2 regions of the Sinomonas sp. T428B genome follow, and region 1 is predicted to be linked to the other one. Evidence: predicted binding sites of a transcription regulator. Region 1 holds the regulator's gene; the other holds the start of a gene.
The links. The regulator HrcA, encoded in region 1, represses chaperone genes, less so after heat shock. The targets are predictions, from matches to a motif close to TTNGCACTCGNNNNNNNCGAGTGCNAA.

Region 1 (3,399 bases):
CGTCTCGGCGGCGAGCTCGTCGCGGTCGCCCTTCGCGAGGGCCTGGACGAGGACCAGCCGGTACGGGAGGGCCGGCTCGCGCCCGACCCGCTCGACGGCGACCACGAGCTCGGATCCCACGGCGCTCTCGACGGTGCCCACGGCACGGACGCCGGCGCCGTCGGCCAGGTCCACGCCCTCGCCCGGGGCGAGCCGCTTCACCGTCGCGGCATGCCGGCCCTCGGCGCCGCCGACGGTGACGAGCGTCCCCGGCTCGGCGCCGTCGAGCGCCCCTTCCGGGACGTAGAAGAGCGGGCGGGACATCGTCAGAGGTTGCCGAGCTTGTCGCGCAGCTTGGCGAAGACCCCGCCCGTGCCCACGAGCTTGCCCTCGCCGACCTGCTCGCCGCGCAGCTTGGCGAACTGGCGCAGGAGCTCCTCCTGCTCGGGATCGAGGCGCGTGGGCGTCTCGACGCGGATCTGCACGAGCAGGTCGCCGCGACCGCCGCCGCGAAGGCGGGCGGCGCCGAGGCCAGGCAGGGTGACGACGTCGCCGGACTGGGTGCCCGGGCGCAGCGAGATGGCCTGCTCGCCGTCGAACGTGTCGAGGGTCATCTCGGCGCCGAGGGCGGCCGCCGTCATGGGCACGCTGAGCGTCGCGTGCAGCTGGTCCCCCTCGCGCGTGAACGTGCTGTGGCTCGCCACGCGGATCTCGACGTAGAGGTCGCCCGAGGGGCCGCCGGCCGTGCCGGCCTCGCCCTGGCCCGAGAGCTGGATGCGCGTGCCGGTCGAGACGCCCGCCGGGATCTTGACGGTGAGCGAGCGCCGGCTGCGCACGCGGCCCTCGCCGCCGCACTCGTTGCAGGGGGTCGGGATCTCGGTGCCGAAGCCCTGGCACGAGGGGCACGTGGCCATGGTCATGACCTGGCCCAGGATCGAACGGACGGGCCGCTGGATGTGCCCGCTGCCGTGGCATACGCCGCAGCGCACTGGCTCCGTGCCGGGCTCGCAGCAGGAGCCCTCGCAGCGGCCGCAGAGCACGGCCGTGTCGACCTCGATCTTCTTGTTGACGCCGAACACGGCGTCACGCAGCTCGATCCGGACCGCGATGAGCGCGTCCTGGCCGCGTCGGGTGCGCGAGGCCGGGCCCGCCTGCCCCCCGGCCGCCCCGCCGAAGAACGTCTCGAAGATGTCCTGGAAGGCGAAGCCGGAGCCGTTGTACGCGCCGCCGAACCCGTTGTCGTTGCCGTTCTCGTTGCCCGTCGTGTCGTAGATGCGCCGCTTCTGCGGGTCGGCGAGCACCTCGTAGGCGTGCGTGACGGCCTTGAACCGGTCCGCCGCCTCCTCGCCGGGATTGACGTCGGGGTGGAGCTTGCGGGCCAGCTTCCGGTAGGCCTTCTTGATCTCCTCGGCGCTCGCGTCAGACGGGACGCCCAGGGTTTCGTAGTGGCTGCTCACGGTCTTCTTTCTCTAGCTTCCTCTAGCTTCCGGCCAGGATCTTCGACAGGTAGCGGGCCACGGCCCGCACCGCCGCCATCGTGGCCGGGTAGTCCATGCGGGTCGGGCCCAGCACGCCGATCTTCGGCCCGTCCGTGCGCCCGTAGCCGGTGGCGACCACGGACGTCTCGATGAGCCCGTCGTAGGGGTTCTCGCGGCCGATCGTGACGGTCACGCCGCGCGGGTCGCTCGCCATCTCGGAGAGCAGCCGCAGCAGGACGACCTGCTCCTCGAGGGCCTCGAGGACCGGCGAGATGCTCTGCAGGAAGTCGCTGTTGGACCGGGCCAGGTAGGCGGTGCCCGCCATGACCATGCGGTCCTCGCGGGTCGAGGCGGCCAGGACCGAGAGGCCGCGCACGAGCTCGGCGGCCAGGGGCTGGTCGTGCGGCGGGAGTGCGTCGACGACGGCGCCGAGGGTCGCGTCGAGGTTGACGACCGAGGTCCCGGCGGCGCCCTCGATGAAGCGGTCGCGCAGGTACGAAAGCCGGTCCCGGTCGACCTCCTCGACGACGCTGTGGACGCGCTGCTCGACGGTGCCCGTGTCGGCGATCAGCACGAGCAGCACCTCGTGCGGCGCGAGGGCGACGGCCTCGATGTGGCGCACGCGGGCCCGCCCCAGCTGCGGGTACTGCACGACGGCGACCTGGTTCGTCAGCTGCGACAGGAGCCGGACGGTGCGCTCGAGCACGTCGTCGAGGTCGTCGGCGCCGTCGAGGAGCGTGTGGATCGCCTGCTTCTCCGCCGGGGAGAGCGGGCGCACGGCCGTGAGGTGGTCGACGAAGACGCGGTAGCCCTTGTCGGTGGGCACGCGTCCGGCGCTCGTGTGCGGGGCTACGATGAGCCCCTCGTCCTCGAGGGCGGCCATGTCGTTGCGGATCGTGGCGCTCGAGACGCCGAGCCCGTGGCGCTCCACGAGCGCCTTCGAGCCGACCGGCTCGCGGAAGTGCACGTAGTCTTCCACAATGGCGCGCAGCACTTCGAGCTTGCGCGGCTCGTTCATCCTCTCACCCCTTACGCCGTTCAGCGCCCGGCAATTGTTAGCACTCCCTGAGACCAAGTGCTAAGTCTATTATGCCCGCGGGCGCCCGTCCCGCAGCTGCTGGGGCACACGCCGTCGGCCGCCACGGCGAGGTTCCCGGGCCGCCGGGCCGGAGCCCATAGCATGATCACGCCGCCCGTGCGGGCGGCGCCGCCTGCGCCAGCGCGGCGGGAGCGAGGAAGGCCGGTGCGCGTGGAGCGGATGTCGTACGACTCATGGGGGCCCGCGGACCTCGCGGCGCCCCCGAAGCGCGAGCTGCCCGTTGTGCCGGTCGAGCTCGGCCTCGTGCTCGAGGACGCCGAGAGCGGCTGGGTCGGCGCCGTGATCCGGGTCGAGAAGTCCGGCGGCATGCACGTCATGAGCCTCGAGGACCGCCGGGGTCGCTCGCGCTCGTTCCAGCTCGGCTTCGGTTTCCTGCTCGACGGACGCCCGGTCCGCATCGGCCCGCCGGCGCCCCGCGCCGCTGCCGCCGCGCCGACGCGGACGGCCTCCGGGTCGGTGAGGGTCGAGGGGCTGCGCGCGCAGGTCGCCAAGGCGAGCAGGATCTGGGTCGAGGGCAAGCACGACGCCGAGCTGGTCGAGAAGGTCTGGGGCGACGACCTGCGCGTCGAGGGCATCGTCGTGGAGCCGCTCCACGGCGTCGACGACCTCGCCTCCGCCGTGGCCGAGTTCCGGCCCGGGCCCGAGCGCCGGCTCGGGATCCTCGTGGACCACCTCGTCGAGGGCTCGAAGGAGGCCCGCATCGCCGCCCAGGCCATGTCGGCGCCGGGCGCCGCGGGCAACGTGCTCATCGTCGGCCACCCGTACGTCGACGTGTGGCAGGCGATCAAGCCCTCGACGCTCGGCATCCCGGCGTGGCCCTCGGTGCCCCGCGGCACCGACTGG
Region 2 (3,399 bases), 750 kb from region 1:
TCGTTGGGAGGTGACCCCGCATCGCAGGGAGGTGACCCCGGATCTCAGGCGGGCTCGACGACCGCGGCGACCCGGTGCTCGCCGATCCGGGTCAGCACGAGGGTCGCCTTGCCGGTCGCGTCCTTCTTCTGCCCGGCAAGGAGCACCTTCCGCAGCTCGTCGGGCGTGACGGCGGCGCCGCGCTTCTTGATCTCGAGCACGCCGATGCCCTGCTCCCGCACCCACGCGCGCAGGGCCTTGACGTGGTACGGGCGGACCTCGAGGACCTTGTAGGCCCGCGCGAACGGCGTCTCGACGAGCTCAGGCGCGCACACGTACGCGATGTGCGGGTCTAAGAGGTGCCCGCCGATCCGCTCGGCGAACTCGGCCACGAGCCCGGCCCGGATCACGGCGCCGTCGGGCTCGTACAGGTAGCCCTCGAACGGCCCCACGTGCGGCTGCGCGCCGCCGCCGAAGTCCGTCTCGGCCACGAGCTCGGCCGCGCTACCGTGCCCGAGCACGAGGGCCGCTCGGCGCACGGTCGGGCGCCGAAGGGCGTTGAAGTAGAGCGCGACCTCGGCCACGTCGCCGTCGACCGAGACCCATTGCGCCTCGCACCCGGCCGGGACGGACTCGTGCGGCAGCCCGGGCCCGAGCTTGACCCCGACGGGCAGCCCGCGCGCAGCGAGCGACTCGACGAAGGACAGCGGCGGCGAGAACGCCTCGGGGTCCCAGATCCTGCGCGTCCCCGAGCTCGACGTCTCGCGCCGCGCGGGGTCGAGCCACACGCCGTCGACCCCCTCGAGCGGCACCGACTGGGCGTCGGCGTGCACGACGCGGGCCTCCGGGAACGGCATGAGGTTGACGGTCGCGCACGCCGCCGTCGCCTCGTCGACCTCGACGGCGGTGACCTCCAGGTCGAGGGAGGCCATCGCGAGGGCGTCCGCGCCGAGCCCGCAGCCGAGGTCCGCGACGTGCCGCACTCCGGCGTCGACGAACCGGCGTGCGTGCCGCGCCGCGACCGAGAGCCGCGTGGCCTGCTCGAGCCCCGCCCGGGTGAAGAGCATCTGCGACGCGAACTCGCCGAACTTCGTCGCGGCGCGGGCGCGGAGCCGGGCCTGGCTCAGGACGGCGGCGACGAGCTCGGAGGAGTGGCCCTCCTTGCGCAGCCGGGAGCCGAGCGTGAGCGCGTCCTCCTCGCGGTAGGGCCCGAGCGAGTTGAGCAGGTCCCACCCCTCGGAGGTCAGGAGGGGTGCGAGCTGGTCCGGGGCGTTCTCGTCGTGGGCCATGCATCCAGCGTAGTTCGATAGGGTTGACAGCATGGAGACGACCCCGACTGTCCCCCCGTCCGCGCATGGTGGAAGGGGCCTCGCCCAGCTCGCGCGCCCCGTCCTGATCGTGGGCGTCGTCGTCGTGGTCGTCGCGGGCCTGCTCTTCGCCGTCGTCCTGGGCCTTGACGCGTTCACCGCGACGGTGTACTCCGTCGGCGGGAAGAGCATCAGCGACCCGACGCCCGAGGCCGCCGCGCTCCGCGACCAGTACGCGGGTGCCAAGGTCGCCGCGATCATCGGGCTCGTGCTGGGCGCGATCGCCGTCGTGGGTGCCGCCGTCGCGATGTACGCGACGCGCGGCCGGGACGCGGACGACGACGGCGGCGGCCTGAGCTTCGACGAACTCACCCGGGACTAGCGCGAGCGGCAGCGCCCGGAGCGACACCCTTGGCACTCGCCTTGACCGAGTGCCAGCCCGCTCACTAGAGTCGCAGTAGCACTCGGCACCGTCGAGTGCTAACCATGTCAGGCACGCTCCCGGCACCCGCGACGACGGTTGCTTGCCCGGCTCCCTACCCGTGAACCCGTTCATGAAAAGGAGAGATCCGTGTCGGTCTCCATCAAGCCCCTCGAGGATCGCATCGTCGTCAAGCCGCTCGAAGCGGAGCAGACCACGGCTTCCGGCCTCGTCATCCCGGACACCGCCAAGGAGAAGCCGCAGGAGGGCGAGGTTGTCGCCGTCGGCCCCGGCCGCGTCGATGACAACGGCAACCGCGTCCCGGTCGACGTCACGGTCGGCGACGTCGTCCTCTACTCCAAGTACGGCGGCACCGAGGTCAAGACCGGCGGCGCCGAGTACCTCGTGCTCTCCGCCCGCGACGTCCTCGCGATCGTCGTCAAGTAGCGCCGTGCGCGACACCCCGGCCGCCCAGTGCGGCCGGGGTGTCGCGCGTTGCACAGAAGGAGAAGCGAATGGCTAAGCAGCTCGCATTCAACGACGACGCCCGCAAGGCCCTCGAGGCCGGCGTCGACAAGCTCGCCAACACCGTCAAGGTCACGCTCGGCCCGCGCGGCCGCAACGTCGTCCTCGACAAGAAGTGGGGCGCGCCCACCATCACGAACGACGGCGTCACGATCGCCCGCGAGGTCGAGCTCGAGGACCCGTACGAGAACCTCGGCGCCCAGCTCGCCAAGGAGGTCGCGACCAAGACCAACGACGTCGCCGGCGACGGCACGACGACGGCGACCGTCCTCGCCCAGGCCCTGGTCAAGGAGGGCCTGCGCAACGTGGCCGCCGGCGCCGCCCCGGGCGAGATCAAGCGCGGCATCGAGGCGGCCGTCGAGGCCGTCGTCGGCCGCCTCGCGGAGAACGCGAGCGAGGTCTCCGGCCGCCAGGTCGCCAACGTGGCCGCCATCTCGGCCCAGTCCGAGGAGATCGGCGACCTGCTCGCCGAGGCCTTCGACAAGGTCGGCCAGGACGGCGTGATCACGATCGAGGAGTCCTCGACCACCCAGACCGAGCTCGTGCTCACCGAGGGCATGCAGTTCGACAAGGGCTACCTGTCTCCGTACTTCGTCACCGATGCGGAGCGCCAGGAGGCCGTCCTCGAGGACGCGCTCATCCTCATCAACCAGGGCAAGATCTCCTCGCTGCAGGAGTTCCTCCCGGTGCTCGAGAAGGCCCTCTCGGCCTCGAAGCCGCTCTTCATCATCGCCGAGGACGTCGAGGGCGAGGCGCTCTCGACGCTCATCGTGAACAAGATCCGCGGCACGCTCAACGTCGTGGCCGTCAAGGCCCCGGGCTTCGGCGACCGCCGCAAGGCCATGCTCCAGGACATCGCGACCCTCACCGGCGCCCAGGTCGTCTCCCCGGAGGTCGGCCTGAGCCTGGACCAGGTCGGGCTCGAGCAGCTCGGCACGGCCCGCCGCATCACGGTCACGAAGGACACGACCACGATCGTCGACGGCGCCGGCTCGGCCGAGGACGTCGAGGGCCGCGTCGCGCAGCTGCGCGCCGAGCTGGCCCGCACGGACTCCGACTGGGACCGCGAGAAGCTCCAGGAGCGGCTCGCGAAGCTCGCCGGCGGCATCGGCGTCATCAAGGTCGGCGCCGCGACCGAGGTCGAGCTCAAGGAGAAGAAGCACCGCA

Region 2: the regulator HrcA is predicted to act here: its motif matches at 1,698-1,724, upstream of groES (co-chaperone GroES).

What each region holds. Positions count from the first base shown of each region.
Region 1 covers NZ_JBRAZR010000001.1:1,996,331-1,999,729, forward strand. The annotation lists gene ACUYMY_RS09200 (16S rRNA (uracil(1498)-N(3))-methyltransferase) at 1-303, opposite strand, end outside; gene dnaJ (molecular chaperone DnaJ) at 306-1,436, opposite strand; gene hrcA (heat-inducible transcriptional repressor HrcA) at 1,459-2,475, opposite strand; gene ACUYMY_RS09215 (DUF3097 domain-containing protein) at 2,716-3,399, shown strand, end outside.
Region 2 covers NZ_JBRAZR010000001.1:2,745,746-2,749,144, reverse strand. The annotation lists gene ACUYMY_RS12690 (class I SAM-dependent methyltransferase) at 45-1,268, opposite strand; gene ACUYMY_RS12685 (hypothetical protein) at 1,300-1,668, shown strand; gene groES (co-chaperone GroES) at 1,858-2,154, shown strand; gene groL (chaperonin GroEL) at 2,223-3,399, shown strand, end outside.